DNA from 4 places in the Streptomyces sp. NPDC014870 genome. Region 1 is predicted to be linked to each of the others. Evidence: riboswitches for the same ligand, from Rfam matches in the RefSeq annotation. Region 1 holds a riboswitch; each other region holds the start of a gene.
The links. A riboswitch is a leader RNA that binds a small molecule or an ion and turns the genes downstream of it on or off. The one in region 1 is predicted to bind cobalamin.

Region 1 (4,026 bases):
GGGCACCGGCCGGTAGAAGGTGAAGGTGTGCCCCTTCGCCTGGTCCGGGTGCATCAGCGCGAACAGGTCGGCGAGGACCAGGTCCGGGCGCAGCACACCGCGCTCGAAGTAGTCGTTGCCGCCGCCGGGACCGAGCGCCTTCTGGTTCGTCCACACGGCGCCGCCGGACACGGCCTTCAGCTGCCCGTACCGGCTGTCGGCCTTCACCGCGTCGGCGGTGGACTTCCACTGCTGGTCGGCGATCCAGACCGGGGCCTGGCCGCCCTTGGCGTACACGGCTTCGAAGTTCAGCTGGAGGCCGCCGGTGCCCGCCTCGCCGGCCCACGGGTAGGTACCGCCCGCGTCCTTGATCAGCCGGGCGGCGTAGCTGCCGCCCGCAGGCATGGACCATGTGCCCTGATACATCGTGCCGGGCAGCACCTCGACGGGCTTGCCCGCCTTGACTGCCTGCGCGCCCTTCGCGGCGACCTTCCGGTAGTCGCCCTCGATGGTGTCGAACACCTCGCCGGCGCGCTTCTCCGCCCCCGTGAGTGCGGCCATCGCCTTGACCCACTCGGCGCGGCCGAGCGGACTGGCCTCCAGCCACTCGGCGTTGGCGACCACGGCGATGCCCGCCTGACGCAGCTTCGGGTACTGCGGGTCGTCGGTGCCCTGGGTCATCAGCACATCGGGCTTGGCGCCGATGACCGTCTCGGCGTTGAGGGTGCGGTCCTTGGCGTACTCGGTGACCTTGCCCGCCTTCACCCGCTCGAGCACCTCGGCGGAGGAGATGGCGGTGGCGCTCGCGACACCGGTCAGGACGTCCAGGGTGCCGGTCTCGGTCAGCAGCGGCAAGTGGGTGGTGGAGGCGGAGTACAGGCTCTTGACGGGGACGGTGACCTGCTGCGCGGAGGCCAGGTCACCGGTCAGCTTCGGCTTGGGGGCACCGCACTTGACCAGTACGTACGACTCCGGCTTGCCCTTGGGGAAGGGCTCCTTGACGGTGAGGACCTGATAGCTCTTCTCGTACCGGAGCGTGAAGTTCTCGGCGTGCTTCATCGTCGACTTGACCGGGAAGTAGTCCTTGGCCGGGTCGAAGTCCTTGATGCACCCTTCACCCTCGGCCCGGGTCTTGGGGTCGGCTGTGGTGCCGACGTCGCCGCCGCACGCGGTGAGCGTGAGGGCGACGGCGAGGAAGGCCGCCGCGGCGGCCCGACGCCGGTCGGGCATGACGGATCGTACGGACAAGGTGACTCCTGGTGGCGTGCGTGGGCAGCGCGTACCGGCATACCGGTGCGCGGATGAGGCGTACGAAAAGGAACTCGCTGAAGGAGGAGGTCGTCAGAACCTGGGGGAACGGACCCCTACGTCAAGCCGGACAGGTCGGCTCCGACGGGCCAAGGGCAGCGTGAAGCCGACCCCACACGTACACAGGCACACGAGTGCCACCGCCTCTCCTGGGGAAATCCGCCCCGTACATCGAGGTGCGACGGCGTGAGTCTCCTGACTCGGGATCACAGCTTCTCCGGCCTTCCCACCCCCGGATGGGGCGGTGGCCATGGGCGGAGTCGCTCCCCCTACACAGTGGCGGTACCGTGCCGGAATCTCACCGGCTTCCTCGTTCCGCCGTCGCTTGACGGACGGAAGCATCGCAGAACCGGCCACAGCCCCGCCAGACCCACATCTGTGCGACGAGCCACAGCAAGCGGCCACCGAATGGCCTTGATGGACGCGTGCGCGGCACGGCAGCCCCACGCGACCTGGACAACGAAGAAGTCCCGAGACCGTGACCTGGGTTTCGTTCACGAGCGGATGACGGGAATTGAACCCGCGCTACAAGCTTGGGAATCACCCGGTACTGGGGCGTGCGCATGGCTGTTGACCTGCGCGCGACAGGCAGGCCGGGCCGGACGGTGCCGTGGCTGCGACCACCGTCCGGCCGGGGGCTTTCACGCCGCTGGCTCGTGCTCGCAGGCGTCTCCGACGCCGTGCGCGCCGGCGCCGGCGTGAGCCAACTGCGCGAACTCGGCGTCTCCCGCCTGCGTCTGCTGACCCGCGACGCCCCGAGGCCGCACAGGTGGTGACCGACGCGCTCGGCGTCACCGAGGTCCATACCCATGCCCTGTCCGCCTTGTACATGTCACGGGTGTTGATCGAAGTGACCGGCCAACGGGCCGTGGGAACCCCGCAGGGCTCGTGCCGCTCTGCGGGACCCGCGGCCTCGTCGCGTCTGGGGACTGGATCACCGATCGGCCCGTGCGCGTCCCGGCAGGGTGCCGTCCGTAAAGACCGACTCGCGGTAGGAGTCGCGTACGGCGGTGAGCGGTTCGCGGTCGCGGGTGAAGTAGAGCTTGTTGGTGAGGAGGATTGCCCATCGCTGCTGCCTCGGGCTGATCCACATGCCGGTGCCGGTGAAGCCGTAGTGGACCCAGACGTCGTCGCGCAGCCCGGTGCCGGGGGCTGGGTGCCAGAAGAGGCCGCGTGCCGGGGTGAGTTCTCCGGTGTGGATGCGCAGGGAGTCGCAGATCCAGGTCCGGCCGAAGGCGGCCTGCGTCGGGGCCAGCATGTGCTGGAGGAAGCGGGTGAGGTCGTCGAGGGTGGAGAAAGTGCCGGCGATGCCGCAGGTGCCGCCGAGGAGGCGGGCGGAGAAGTCGTGGGCGGTGCCCTGGAGGTGGGTGCCGGTTTCCTCGTCCCGTTCGGTGGGGGCGCAGCGGGGGACTACGGCCGCGGGGAGGGGGCCGAAGCGGGTCTCGGTCATGCCGAGCGGCTCCCAGACGCGGCTGGCCGCCAGGAGGTCGAGGGGCTGACCGGCGAGGTACTCGGCGAGGTAGCCGAGGATGAGGGCGGCCCGGTCGGTGTACTCGACGGCCTGGCTGGGCGCACGGTGGAGAGCCTCGTGGAGGACGCCGTCGCGGATGTCCTGGGGGTCGGTGCCGTAGAGGTTTCTGAGGTTGGCGCGCAGGGGGAGACCGGCGGTGTGGGTCAGGAGCTCGTGGGTGGTGACCTGGGCGAGCGGGTGGCCAGCGACCTCGGGCCAGAAGGCGCCGAGTGGGGTGTGGAGCTGGAGCTTGCCTTCTTCGACGAGGGTGCCGATGACGGCCCACACGGCGACGATCTTGGTGAGGCTGGCGATGTCGAAGACGGTGTCGAGCCGCATCGGCTCGTCGGGACGGGTCGGGTCGAGGAGACCGACCGCGCCGCTCGCCGTCGTGCCCCCGGCGTCGCCGACGGCCCAGACGGCTCCCGGGTAGACCCGGTCGCGGACGCCGGCCTGGAGGAGCTGCTCAATGCGTGCGGTGTCGAGCGTCATGGTGTTCCGATCGTAGTGAGACGGCCGGGTCTGGTGGGGATGCGCCACGGGTGATCAGGCGAGGCGCCTGCCGAGCTCGGCGAGGGCTTCGGCGGTGGCACTCAGGGGGAAGCGGGCCGCGTTGGTGACGCCGGCCGCACGGAGCGCCGGCAGGAGGCCAGGGGTGGTGCGGAGGCGGTCGAGTTCGCGGGCGACGGCGTGCGGGTCGGCGAAGTCGGTCGCGAGGGCGGTGCCGCCCAGTGCCTCGGTGAGTCCGGGAACCGGCTGGTAGAGGACGGGGAGGCCGCATGCCTGGGCTTCGAGGGCCACGAGGCCCATGGCCTCCAGTGTCGTGGAGGGCATGACCAGGACGTCGTGGTCGGCGAAGGTCTTCCAGAGCTGTGGGCGGCGTAGCCAGCCGAGGTAGTGGACGTGTACTCCGTGCTGGTGGAGGCGGGGGCGGAGGGCGTGGAACTCGGCTCGGGGTGCGGCGATGGACAGCTCGGCGGACTGAGTGAGCGGGACGGCTGAGAGCAGGGTGTCGAAGCCCTTCTCGGGGGTGAGGCGGCCGGCGTACAGGATCCGCAGGTGGCTGGAGGGCTGGTTCCGGCGCCGTGGGGGCGGGCTGGTGATGAGATGGTTCGGGATGCCCCAGGGGATCTTCTCGATCTTGCTCCGATGGGTGTTGGGGGCGAGGAGCAGCAGTCGGTCCGCCATCGCCCCGGTCGGCACCACGATGACGTCCGCGGCCCACGCGG
Region 2 (4,026 bases), on a different contig from region 1:
TCGTCGCGGCCTTCGAGAAGATGGGCCTCGGCATCGGCGCCGCGATCGTCAACTTCGTCGTGCTGACCGCCGCGCTCTCCTCCTGCAACTCGGGCATGTACTCCACCGGCCGCATGCTGCGCGACCTCGCGCTCAACGGCCAGGGCCCGAAGTTCTTCACCAAGCTCACCAAGAACGGCCTGCCGCTGGTCGGCACGTCCTTCTCGGCCGGGCTGATGATGGTCGGCGTCTGGATCAACTACCAGTGGCCCGGCGACGCCTTCAACTACGTCGTCTCCTTCGCCACCATCTCCGGCATGTGGGCCTGGATCATGATCCTGGTCTGCCAGGTCCGCTTCCGCCTCAAGGCCGACCGGGGCGAGCTGCCCCAGTCCTCCTTCAAGGCCCCGGGCGGCATCTGGCTCAGCCTCTTCTCGCTCGCCTTCATCGGCATGGTCATCGTGATGATGGGCATCGACAAGGACGCGCGGATCTCGCTGTACTGCGCCCCGCTGTGGGGCCTGATCCTGGGTGTCGCGTACCTGGTCCTCAAGGCGCGCAACCCGCAGGGCGCGGCCTTCGTGAAGCGCTCGTAACGCCTGCCTGTCCAGCATCCGGGCCGCTCCGTACCACTCCTCGGTACGGGGCGGCCCACCCGTCGCCCACCACCACCCTGCCTGACGCGCTCCGCGCGGCCCCTCTTGATCCGATGCTTATCCTGTCGCCATGCTGACCATCACCCGGGCCCTGTACGACCAGATCGTGGAACACTCCCGCGCGGACCACCCCGACGAGGCCTGCGGCGTGGTCGCGGGTCCCGCCGGCAGCGGCCGCCCCGAGCGGTTCATCCCGATGCTGAACGCGGCGCGCTCACCCACGTTCTACGAGTTCGACTCGGCCGATCTGCTGAAGCTCTACCGCGAGATGGACGACCGGGACGAGGAGCCCGTGATCGTCTACCACTCGCACACCGCCACCGAGGCGTACCCCTCGCGCACCGACATCACCTACGCGAACGAGCCGGGCGCCCACTACGTCCTGGTCTCCACCGCCGACGTCGACGGCGCCGGCCCCTTCCAGTTCCGCTCCTACACGATCGTCGAGGGCGTGGTGACCGAGGAGGAGGTCAAGGTCGTCGAGGCGTACGACGCCTGAGAGACTGACCCGACACCAGGGCGGCAGGACCCAGGAAGCCGGTGCGAATCCGGCACGGTCCCGCCACTGTGACCAGCGACTTCGGACGCTGGGAGCCAGGAACTGACCTGCCGCCTCTCACCACCGACTGGGGACGTGGAAATCCCCGGAGGAGGCTCGTTCCGTGCTGACCAGGCACCGCCGTACCCTGCTGCCCGCCGCAGCCCTCGTCCCGCTGCTCGCCGCCTGCGCGGCCCCCGCCGAACAGGCCGCCCCCTCGGGGAAGTCCGCCGCGGGATTCCCGTACACCGTCACCAACTGCGGTGTGAAGACGACGTTCCAGGCGCCGCCGAAGCGGGCCGTGACCATGAACCAGCACGTCACCGAGGTCATGCTCGCGCTCGGTCTGGAGAAGTCCCTGGTCGGCACCGCCTACCTCGACGACCGGATCCTGCCCGCGTACAAGAAGGCCTACGACGCGGTGCCGGTGCTCGCCAAGGAGTACCCCTCCAAGGAGGCCCTGCTCGCCGCCAACCCCGACTTCGTGTACGGGGGTTACGCCAGCGCCTTCGACGCCAAGGCCGGCCGCGGCCGGGACGACCTGAAGAAGTCGGGCATCGAGAGCCGCCTCAACATGGAGTACTGCCCCTCCGGCGCCTCCTCCCTCGCCGACCTCTACCGGGAGGTCGACGAGGTCGCCCGCACCTTCGGCGTCCCCGAGCGCGGCACGGACTGGACCGCCGAGGCGAAGAAGACCGTCGCGGCGACCGAGAAGCGGCTCAAGGGCGTCGCCCCGGTCTCCGTCTTCGTCTACGACAGCGGCGACAAGACCGCGTTCACCGCCGGCGGCAAGGGCATCGGCAACGAGCTGATCACCCGGGCCGGCGGCCGCAACGTCTTCGCCGACCTGGACAAGACCTTCGGCGACGCGACCTGGGAGCAGGTCGTCGCCCGCAAGCCCGACGTGATCGTCATCTACGACTACGGCTCCACGACCGTCGAGCAGAAGAAGAAGCGCCTCCTGGACGACCCGGCCCTCAAGGACGTCCCGGCGATCAAGAACAAGCGCTTCGCCGTCATGCCCCTCTCGGACGCGGTCCTGGGCGTCCGCGTCCCGGCCGCCGTCGACAAGCTCTCCGCCCAGCTGCACCCGAACCGGTGACGGCGGTGACGGGACCGGCGGCGGCCACCGAGGCCGCCGCCGCCCGGCGCCGGCGCCGGGGCCGCCTGCCGTACGGGCTCGTCGTCGCAGGCCTCCTCGCGGCCCTCGCGGCCGCCGTCGTCGCCGGGGTCGCCCTCGGCTCCGTACGGATACCCGTGGGCCAGGTCGTCGAGATCCTCACCGGCCGCGCCGCCCCCTCCCCGTACCGCACGATCGTGCTCGACGTCCGGCTCCCGCGCGTGCTGCTCGGCGCGGTCGTCGGCGCCGGACTCGCCGTCGTCGGCGCCGTCCTGCAGGCCCTGGTCCGCAACCGGCTCGCCGACCCCTTCCTGCTCGGGATCTCCTCCGGGGCGTCCAGCGGGGCCGTCCTCGTCCTGGTCCTCGGCATCGGCGGCGGGGTCACCACCACCGTCGCCATGCCCGCAGGGGCCTTCGCGGGCGCCCTGCTCGCCCTGGTCCTCGTCTACGCCCTGGCCCGGCGCGGCTCCACGATGACCGGCGCCCGGCTCGTCCTCGCGGGCGTCGCCGTCTCCTACATCCTGTCGGCGCTGAGCACCCTGTTCCTCGTCCTGTCCCGGCGGCCCGAGCACTTCCAGGAAGCCATGTTCTGGTCCCTCGGCGGCCTCGGCAGCGCCCGCTGGGACACCCTCGCGCTTCCCTCGGTCGTCGTCGCCCTCGGCACCGCGGTCCTGGTCGCCCTCGCCCGCCCGCTCGACCTGCTCCTCGTCGGCGAGGAGGGCGCCACCGTCCTCGGCCTGGACACCGCCCGCTTCCGGGCCGCCGTCTTCGTCCTCGCCTCGCTCGTCACCGCCGTCATGGTCTCCGTCAGCGGCGCCGTCGGCTTCGTCGGCCTGATGGCCCCGCACGCCGCCCGGATGGCCGTCGGCGCACCGCACCGCCGCCTGCTTCCGGTCGCCGCGCTCGGCGGCGCGCTCGCCCTGATCCTCGCGGACCTCGCCGCCCGGACCGTCGCCGCGCCGCAGGACATCCCGGTCGGCGTCCTCACCGCCCTCATCGGCGGCCCCCTCTTCCTCTGGCTCATGCGCCACCGCGCGGAAGGGAGCCCGGTGTGACCTCCCGGCCCGCCCCCACGGAACTGGTCCTCAAGGGAGTCTCGTACGACACCCGGCTGCACGACGCCGACCTCACCGCCCGCCCCGGCGAGACCATCGGGCTCGTCGGCCCCAACGGCAGCGGCAAGTCCACCCTCCTGCGCTGCGTCTACGGCACCCTCACCCCCACCGCCGGCCGCGTCCTGCTCGACGGCGACGACCTGTCCGCCCTCGGACCCAAGGCCCGCGCCCGCCGGATCGGAGTCGTCCCGCAGGACAGCTCCACCGAGTTCGAGCTGACCGTCCAGGAACTGGTCGCCCTCGGCCGCTCCCCGCACAAACGCTTCTGGGAGGGCGACACGGCCGCCGACGGCGCGCGCGCCGAGGCCGCCCTCGCCCGGGTCGGCATCGCCGAGCTGGCCGACCGGCCGTACCCCACGCTCTCCGGCGGCGAACGCCAGCGCGCCCTCGTCGCCCGCGCCCTCGTCCAGGACCCCGCGCTCCTCGTCCTGGACGAGCCCACCAACCACCTCGACATCCGCTACCAGCTCGAAGTCCTCCGCCTCGTCCGCGACTTGGGCACCACCAACCTCCTCGCCCTGCACGACCTCAACCTCGCCGCGGCGTACTGCGACCGGCTGTACGTCCTTCAGCGCGGCCGGGTCGTCGCCGAGGGGCCGCCGACCGAGGTCCTCACCC
Region 3 (4,026 bases), on a different contig from region 1:
CCAGGGCACGCAGTGTCTGGGCCACCCAGCCGGTGGCGTACGCGCTGCCGGGGACGCTGTACGAGGCGGCCGGCCAGGCCCCTGTCTTGAACTGGGCCTTCTTGAGGGAGGAGCGGGCCTTGGTGACCACCGGGGTGTGGCCGCCGGCGCGCTGGAGGGCGAGCGTGACGAGCGCGGTGGTCGGTGCCTCGCTCTCGCACACCTGGCCGTCGAGGATCAGGAAGCTGGGGAACCCGCCGTCGTCGCACTGCAGTTGGGTCAGGCGCGCCACCGACTCGGCAGGCGGCGTCACTCCGCCGTTGAGCAGGGCGATGACGGCGAGGGTCTGCCCCTCGGTCTGTCCGGTGGTCCGGAAGTCGCCCTTGGTCGCGCAGCCGGGGACGGGCTGCGGCGCGTCCGAGCCGCTGAGGCAGACGTTCGCCATGAGGTCGCCGAGGAGGTCGTGGCCGCCGAAGGCGCGGGGGTCCTTGCCGGTGGCCTCGGCGACGAGCGCGAGGCGGGCGGCGGCGGTGGCGTCGGGCGCCTCGTCCTTCCCGGCGGGGTAGGCGTAGGCGTCGGTGTGTTCAGGCCTGGCGAGGAAGTCGGCGATTCGCCGGGCTGTGGGGTTCTCGTTGTCGAGTGAGGCCAGTGCGTAGGCGACCTCGGTGGTGGCGAGGTAGTTCGGCGTGGTGTCGCCGTCGTTGACGACGCGCTGCCCGTTGGTCAGCCGGTCGGTGAGCCAGCGGGTCGCGGCGGGCAGATCGACCGTGCCCGGGGGCACGTTGGGCGCCGGCGGATCGCTGGGGTTCGGCGGGTCGCCGCCCTCGGCCCGGACGTCGTCGGGGGTGAACGAGGGCCTGCCCTTGGTGCCGCCGATGTCCGTGCCGCCGAAGACCCAGGCGTCCACGTCACCGGGCTTGAGGGTGCGGGACATGGCGCCCAGCGGGCTGTACGTCCACTTCCGCTGGCCGGGTGAGGCGATCCAGTACGACCAGTAGGCGGTGGCCTGCGGGGTGAGGACGCAGTCCTCCTGGGCCGGAGTGGGGTACTGCTTACCGCTGTTGAACGAGCCGTTGCCTATGCGGCAGATGAACGCGGGACCGTCGTGCTCCGTTCCGGCCGTGCTGAACCCGCCGGAGCGCAGGAGTTCGTAGCCGGTCGTGGGAGTGGTGTCGCAGCCGCGCACCACAGGGCCGCCCCAGTGGCCGAAGTCGACGGCGACGATGGCGCCCTTCGTGCGGGTGCACTTCCCGATCGGGTCGGCGCTCGCCGGGGCCGCCGCCGTGAGGTGGGTCAGGCCCGCACCGAGCGTCAGAAAGGAGGCGGTCAGGACGGACAGAAGCCGCCGTCTCGCCCTCCACCACCGTCTCGCCTGCTGTTCGGTCCCCACCGCGGCCCCTCGTCTCTGCCGGGCGGCTGCGTGCGTGGCGATGCGCCCCGCACAGTGGAGATGCCATGGCGAGGCGGTGACGACCACGCCGTAGTCCGCGACGGCGTTCTTCGTACTGAGTCCCAGCCCCAGGCATTCCGACTCACCCGGGACGATCCGGGTCTACGGTTGCGGGTCAGCGCCGGAATTCGACCGGCTTCCCCTGGTGCTGATTGCTTGTCAGCCGGAGTGCAACACGGATCCGTTGAGACCGTCAAGATGGTGTCCGTCTCACGGGGATCCCCGGCACCGGCCCTCGCCCGCTCCCTGCGGCACCGCTGGCGGTACCTTGATCGTTCAGGTAGCGTCCTGGGCTGCCACATGGGGGAATCCGGTGCGAATCCGGAGCTGACGCGCAGCGGTATGAGACGGCGGGGGCCGTCTTTCGAGCCCGAATGCCCAGACGGCGATGCAGTACACGAAGCCGTACCACGCGTTCCGGACGGCGGCTCCCCGGCGATGCCCGGCCGTGCTCCGACACGGTGACGCGAGGTGTGCACTGGAGCGGCCGGCGTCCGCCGACTTCCAGGAGCAGGTCATGTCTCGTTCCCGTACCTCCCGTCGCCTCTCACTCGTGGTGCCGGCGGCGCTCGGCGCCCTCGCCCTCGGCACGCTTCCCGCTCTCGCGACCTCGACCCCCGCGCAGATAGCCACGTCCAAGACCAACGGCGTCGCGTACCTCAAGTCCCTTCAGGCGGCTGACGGTTCGTACGCCGGCTCGGGTCTGTCCAACGAGTGGGCGTTCAGCGCCTTCGCCGCGGCCGGCACGGCCGTCGTCGACGTGGCCCCGGGCGGAGACACCACCAAGAACGCCAGAACCGTCTACCGGAATCTGCTGTCGACGGCCGCCTGGCCCTCGGCGACCCCGGTCGTCACGGACTACGAGCGCGGAACGCTCAACGCGTACGCCGCGGGCATCGACCCGGCCCGTGTCTCGGCCTCACGCAACCTCATCGCGAACATCTACTCCTACTGGCAGACCGCGGAGCCGGGCTACTTCGGCCCGTCCGCGAACTTCAACGGCACGGTCTTCGCGGCCCTTTCGCTGGGCGGCGCGAAGACCCAAGGCGGCACCGCCCGCGTCCCGCAGGCACTCACCGACGCGATCGTCACCCGCCTCCGTGCCAACCAGCACAACGACGGCGGCTGGACCTACCAGAAGGTCGAGGGCAACCCCACGGGTCTCGCCTCGGCGAGCGACATCGACATGACCGGTGCCGGGATGGCCGCCCTGTGCGTCTCCGGCGTCCCCAACACCGACACCGACGTCGTCCAGGCCAAGAACTTCCTCAAGGGCAAGCTGGTCGCCTCCTCCGGCGCCTTCAACTCCCTCTACGGGGTCAACACCAGCTCCAACGGCTGGGGCATCGCGGGCCTCAACGCCTGTGGTTTCAACCCGCAGTCGGCCGACTTCACCACGATCAGCGGCAAGACGCCGGTCGACTTCCTCATCGCCAACCAGTACAACCCGGCGGGCGGATTCAAGTACAAGCCAGCCGACACCGTTCCCTCGGCCTATTCCTCCATCGACGCGCTGCGCGCGGTCGCCGGCGGCGGCTTCACCACGGCCCCGCCGGTCCCGGTCACCCCCGGGGCCACCCAGTGGGTCGCCCAGCCCACCTTCACGGCGGGCACCGCCACCAAGCTGGCCCTGACCGTCGACGACGGCGCCGGCAACCTCAAGGTGTGCTCGGTGTCCTTCACGCCCACGGGGACGACCACGACGCTCGGCGATGTTCTCGCCGCCGCGACGAGCGCCGCGAGCCCGACCGGCTGCGTCACCTCCGTGACCCCGGCGTCGGGAACCGGCGCGATCACCGAGGTCAACGGCAAGGCCAACAGCGGCTCGAACACCTGGAAGGTCAGCGTCGACGGCTCCTCGTTCGCGGGCGCCCTGCGCGAGAAGACGATCAACGTCGGCGACACCATCGCGCTGCGCTGGGGCGCCTGAGGCCCCAGGGGGTGGGGGCCCGCTGCCGGGCCCTCACCCGCCGCGGCGCCGGACCGGGAGCACTCGGGAAGTGGCCTGCGGCGTCGGCTCGGACCGGATGCCGGGCCGTTCTGGGCGCCTCTGAGTCCCACGAACCACCAGCAGGAGGACGGAGAAGGAATGGCCGCCAGGAGCGAGCCCACGACCATGACAGTCGACGGCCGGCCCATGGTCCTGCTCAGCGAGCAGGAATACGAGGCCCTGGTCTCGTCCCGGCGCCAACTGGGCTCGCAGGTGGCCCGGTTGGCCAAGGTGCGCGAAGCGCTCCTCGACGTGGTCGAGCTCGCCGAATCCCTCGGAACGGCCCTACTCGACCGACGGAACCAGGCGGTCACCGGCGAGGGCACAGCGGACGACATCGGCGCGGACGGCGCGGTGGTCCTCCTCGGCGAGACACACCGGCGCCTCGACCGCGCCCGTCGAGCCGCCGGCATGCGGAAGTCGACGACGGATCTCACCCCGGAGAGGTAGGGCGACGTCTGTGCTCTCGCTGTCCGTCCGGGTCGGTCAGCCGACCGTGTCGTCGGAGCAGGGCCTGAGCAGATACGTGTCCATGATCCAGCCGTGCTTCGCCCTGGCCGCGGCGCGTGCCCGACGGATGTCGTCGGCGACCTCGTCGAGCGGGCCG
Region 4 (4,026 bases), on a different contig from region 1:
GCACATGTGGGTGTGGATCTGGGTGTCGGGCCGGACACCGCTGGTGGAGAGCCGGAAGGACTCCGTCGCCCAGTCGAGGTAGGCGGCGTGGTCCGCGGCACGCAACGGGAGGGTCTCCCGGAGCGCGGGCTCGTCGACCTGGATGACCGAGGTGCCCGCGGCCTCCAGGTCGTTCACCTCGTCGCGCAGAGCGAGCGCCACCTGTCGGGCCGTGTCGCCGAGCGGCTGGTCGTCGCGGACGAACGACCACGCGAGCATGGTGACCGGACCGGTGAGCATGCCCTTGACCGGCTTGCTGGTCTGCGCCTGCGCGTACGTGGTCCAACGCACCGTCATCGGCTCGGGGCGCGAGATGTCTCCGGCCAGGATCGGCGGCCGGACGTACCGGGTGCCGTACGACTGCACCCAGCCGTGCTGCGTGGCGACATAGCCGGTGAGCTGCTCGGCGAAGTACTGGACCATGTCGTTGCGTTCGGGCTCGCCGTGCACGAGCACGTCGACGCCGGTCTTCTCCTGGAAGGACAGGACCTCGCGGATCTCGTCCTTGATCCGCTCCTCGTAGCCGGCCGTGTCGATGCGGCCGGCGCGCAGGTCGGCGCGGGCCACGCGGAGCTCGTCGGTCTGCGGGAAGGAGCCGATGGTGGTGGTCGGCAGCAGCGGCAGACCGAGGTGGGCGCGCTGGGCGGCGGACCGCTCGGCGTACGGCTGGGAGCGGCAGCCGTCCGCGTCGGTGATCGCGGCGGTGCGGGCGCGTACGGCCGGGTCGCGGGTGAGGGCGGAGCCGGCGCGGGAGGCCAGGTCGGCCCGGTTGGCGGCCAGTTCGGCGCTGATCGCGTCGGTTCCGCTGGCGAGGCCCTTGGCGAGGGTCACGACCTCGCTGGTCTTCTGGCGGGCGAAGGCGAGCCAGCGTCGGATCTGCGGGTCGATGTCGCGTTCGGCGGTCGCGTCCAGCGGGACGTGCAGCAGCGAGCAGGAGGCGGCCACGTCGACGCGGTCGGCGAGACCGAGCAGGGTGGCGAGGGTGGCCAGGGACTTCTGGTAGTCGTTGATCCAGATGTTGCGGCCGTTGACGACGCCCGCGACCAGGCGCTTTCCGGGCAGTCCGCCGACGCCCGCGAGGTCGTCGAGGTTGGCGGCGGCGCGCTCGGTGAAGTCCAGGGCGAGGCCGTCGACGGGGGCTGAGGCGAGCACCTGGAGGGCGTCGCCGAGCCGGTCGAAGTAGGAGGCGACGAGCAGCTTGGGCCGGTCGGTGAGTGCTCCGAGGTCCCGGTAGGCGCGGGCGGCGGCGTTCAGCTCGGCCGGGGTGCGGTCCTGGACGAGGGCGGGCTCGTCCAGCTGGACCCAGTCGGCGCCCGCCGCGCGCAGGTCGGCGAGGACCTCGGCGTAGACCGGGAGCAGCCGGTCGATGAGGGTGAGCGGGTCGAAGTCGGCGGCGACTCCGGGGGCGGGCTTGGCGAGGAGGAGGTAGGTGACGGGGCCGACGAGGACCGGGCGGGCGGTCAGGCCGAGGGCGAGGGCTTCCTTCAGCTCGGCGACCTGCTTGGCGGAGTCGGCGGTGAAGACGGTGTCGGGGCCGAGTTCGGGCACCAGGTAGTGGTAGTTGGTGTCGAACCACTTGGTCATCTCCAGCGGCGCGACGTCCTGCGTGCCGCGGGCCATCGCGAAGTACCCGTCGAGCGCGTCCGTCTCGACTGCGGCGCGGTGGCGTGCGGGGACAGCGCCGACCATGACACTGGTGTCCAGGACGTGGTCGTAGTACGAGAAGTCACCGGTCGGCACCTCGTGGATGCCGGCGTCGGCCAGCTGCTGCCAGTTCGAACGGCGCAGGTCGGTGGCGGCGGCCCGGAGGGCGTCGGCGGTGACACGGCCCTTCCAGTAGCCCTCGATGGCCTTCTTCAGTTCGCGGTTCTGACCCTGGCGGGGGTAGCCGTACACGGTGGCTCGTGCTGCCGCGGCTGCGGGCTTCGCTGTCACGGAACTCTCCTTCGCGAGATGTGTCCAGAAAACATCCCGGATGACGAGACGCGGACGCGAAGGGAACGACAGAACGCGCGGACCACGGCACGGGAGAAATCCGTGCATGCCGCTCGCTGTGTACGCCGACCCGCCCACGAGGTCACCGGAATGTCCGCGCGCGGAATCGTCCGCGTGCGGGCAACGGGCAGGTCTTCGGACTCGCGGGCACGCTCTCCGGAACTGACCGGAGGACACCTACTGGCCGTCGCTTCCCAGGACCGTTGTCCGATCCCAGTGCGTCTGACGGCGGTCGTTCCCGCTCACCGCTGCGGGGCAGTCCCGGATTCCCACCGGGTTCCCTCTTACGACGCATCCCGCCTGGCGGACGGGGCGAACCAGCTGCCCGGCCAGACTAGGGTGCCGGATCGCTCAGCGGCGAGCCCTTGTCCGCCATACGGACATGAAAATGAGACAGATGGCTGAGGAGAGGGGAGCGCCGGGCGGTGAGCCGTACGTATTCAGCGCTCGGACACCACCGGGTACGGCACCAGGGCCCGCCGGTCGGGGTCGACGGCGAGGACACCGCCGGCGGGCGGCCGGGCGCGCTGCGCGCAGTCCTGCCGTTCGCAGATCCGGCAGCCCAGACCGATCGGGGTGGCGGCACGCGGGTCCTGCAGGGCGATGCCCTCGGCGTAGACGAGGCGTGGCGCGTGGCGCAGCTCGCAGCCCAGCGCGACGGCGAAGTCGGCACGCGCCGCGTGGTGGCCGAACCCTCCCCGGGTCACCGTCCGGGCGATCCAGAAGTACTTCTTGCCGTCCGGCATCTCGGCCACCTGGGTGAGGATCCGGCCGGGCGCGGAGAACGCCTCGTACACGGTCCACAGGGGGCAGGTGCCGCCAAGCCGGGAGAAGTGGAAGTCGGTGGCGGACTGGCGTTTCGAGATGTTGCCCGCGCGGTCGGCCCGCAGGAAGGAGAAGGGCACCCCACGGCGGTCGGGGCGTTGGAGCGTGCTCAGCCGGTGGCACACGGTCTCGAACCCCACGCCGAAGCGCGCCTGGAGCAGTTCGACGTCGTAGCGGAGTTCCTCGGCCGCTGTGTGGAAGGCGGTGTACGGCATGAGGACCGCGCCGGCGAAGTAGTTGGCGAGGCCGATGCGTGCCAGGCCCTCCGCCTGGGGAGAGGTGAGTCCGGCCGTGTCGACCAGTTCGGCCAGCAGGGTGCCGTGCTCCAAGAACGCGAGCTGGGTGGCGAGTTGGAAGGCACGCTGCCCCTCGCTGAGCCAGGGAGACAGCAGAAGCAGGCCGCTCTCCGCGTCGAAGCGCCGGGCGTCGGCGGACCTTTCCGGGCCCGACCGGAGCACCTTGACGCCGTGCCCGACCGTGAGTCGGTCCGTGAGCGCGTCGGCCGCGCGGCCGGCCCGGCCCGTGTTCAGGGCCGCGGCGGTCGTCTCGGCCTCCGTCTCCAGGGCGGCGAAGTGGTTGTGGTGGGCGTAGAAGAAGTCCCGTACCTCGTCGTGGGGTTCGGCGGGCAGGAGCCCCACGGTCTCCTCGGGCGAGGCCAGGGCCGCCACCCGCTCGGAGGCGTCCCGGTAGCGCTGGTGAAGGGTGACGAGGGCCCGGGCCACCTCGGGATGGTCGCGGGCCACGTCCGCGATCTCGTCCTGCGCTATAGGGGCCCCGCAGGCCTCGTCCCCGAGCGCCGTCCGCAGATCCGTGGCCAGGCGCTCCTCCCCGGCCTCGGAGAAGAACTCCGGGTCGATGCCGAACACCTCGGCGATCCGCAGCAGCACCGGCGCGGTCAGCGGACGCCGGCTGTGCTCGATCTGGTTGAGGTAGCTGGTGGACAGTCCCAGGGCACGGGCCAGCTCGACCTGGTTCATGCCGCGCTCCCGGCGCAGCCTGCGCAGCTTCGCGTGCGCGTAGATCTTCCGTCCGGCAGGCCGTCCCATGCGGATCAGACTCCTCTCCGTCCCCTTCGCCTGTGAAGGTAGCATCCGCAGATTTCGCAAGATTCGCAGTTTCGCAGCTGTGGCGTGGACGGATTACGCACAGTGGCTCCCTCGATCCGGC

Region 2: linked by a shared signal. The riboswitch ahead of ACF09C_RS19940 (ABC transporter substrate-binding protein) and the one ahead of ACF09C_RS11435 (ABC transporter substrate-binding protein) in region 1 are both predicted to bind cobalamin.
Region 3: linked by a shared signal. The riboswitch ahead of ACF09C_RS35095 (prenyltransferase/squalene oxidase repeat-containing protein) and the one ahead of ACF09C_RS11435 (ABC transporter substrate-binding protein) in region 1 are both predicted to bind cobalamin.
Region 4: linked by a shared signal. The riboswitch ahead of metE (5-methyltetrahydropteroyltriglutamate--homocysteine S-methyltransferase) and the one ahead of ACF09C_RS11435 (ABC transporter substrate-binding protein) in region 1 are both predicted to bind cobalamin.

The regions. Positions count from the first base shown of each region.
Region 1 covers NZ_JBIBWQ010000003.1:595,764-599,789, forward strand. The annotation lists gene ACF09C_RS11435 (ABC transporter substrate-binding protein) at 1-1,227, opposite strand, end outside; cobalamin riboswitch at 1,455-1,640, opposite strand; gene ACF09C_RS11440 (hypothetical protein) at 1,851-2,063, shown strand; gene ACF09C_RS11445 (serine hydrolase domain-containing protein) at 2,222-3,289, opposite strand; gene ACF09C_RS11450 (glycosyltransferase family 4 protein) at 3,344-4,026, opposite strand, start outside.
Region 2 covers NZ_JBIBWQ010000006.1:412,099-416,124, reverse strand. The annotation lists gene ACF09C_RS19950 (amino acid permease) at 1-575, shown strand, start outside; gene ACF09C_RS19945 (Mov34/MPN/PAD-1 family protein) at 706-1,134, shown strand; cobalamin riboswitch at 1,139-1,264, shown strand; gene ACF09C_RS19940 (ABC transporter substrate-binding protein) at 1,301-2,275, shown strand; gene ACF09C_RS19935 (FecCD family ABC transporter permease) at 2,272-3,348, shown strand; gene ACF09C_RS19930 (ABC transporter ATP-binding protein) at 3,345-4,026, shown strand, end outside.
Region 3 covers NZ_JBIBWQ010000015.1:63,326-67,351, reverse strand. The annotation lists gene ACF09C_RS35095 (prenyltransferase/squalene oxidase repeat-containing protein) at 1-1,369, opposite strand, end outside; cobalamin riboswitch at 1,479-1,617, opposite strand; cobalamin riboswitch at 1,686-1,831, shown strand; gene ACF09C_RS35090 (hypothetical protein) at 1,947-3,359, shown strand; gene ACF09C_RS35085 (hypothetical protein) at 3,546-3,869, shown strand; gene cobF (precorrin-6A synthase (deacetylating)) at 3,906-4,026, opposite strand, start outside.
Region 4 covers NZ_JBIBWQ010000015.1:43,531-47,556, reverse strand. The annotation lists gene metE (5-methyltetrahydropteroyltriglutamate--homocysteine S-methyltransferase) at 1-1,974, opposite strand, end outside; cobalamin riboswitch at 2,143-2,371, opposite strand; gene ACF09C_RS35010 (short-chain fatty acyl-CoA regulator family protein) at 2,475-3,905, opposite strand.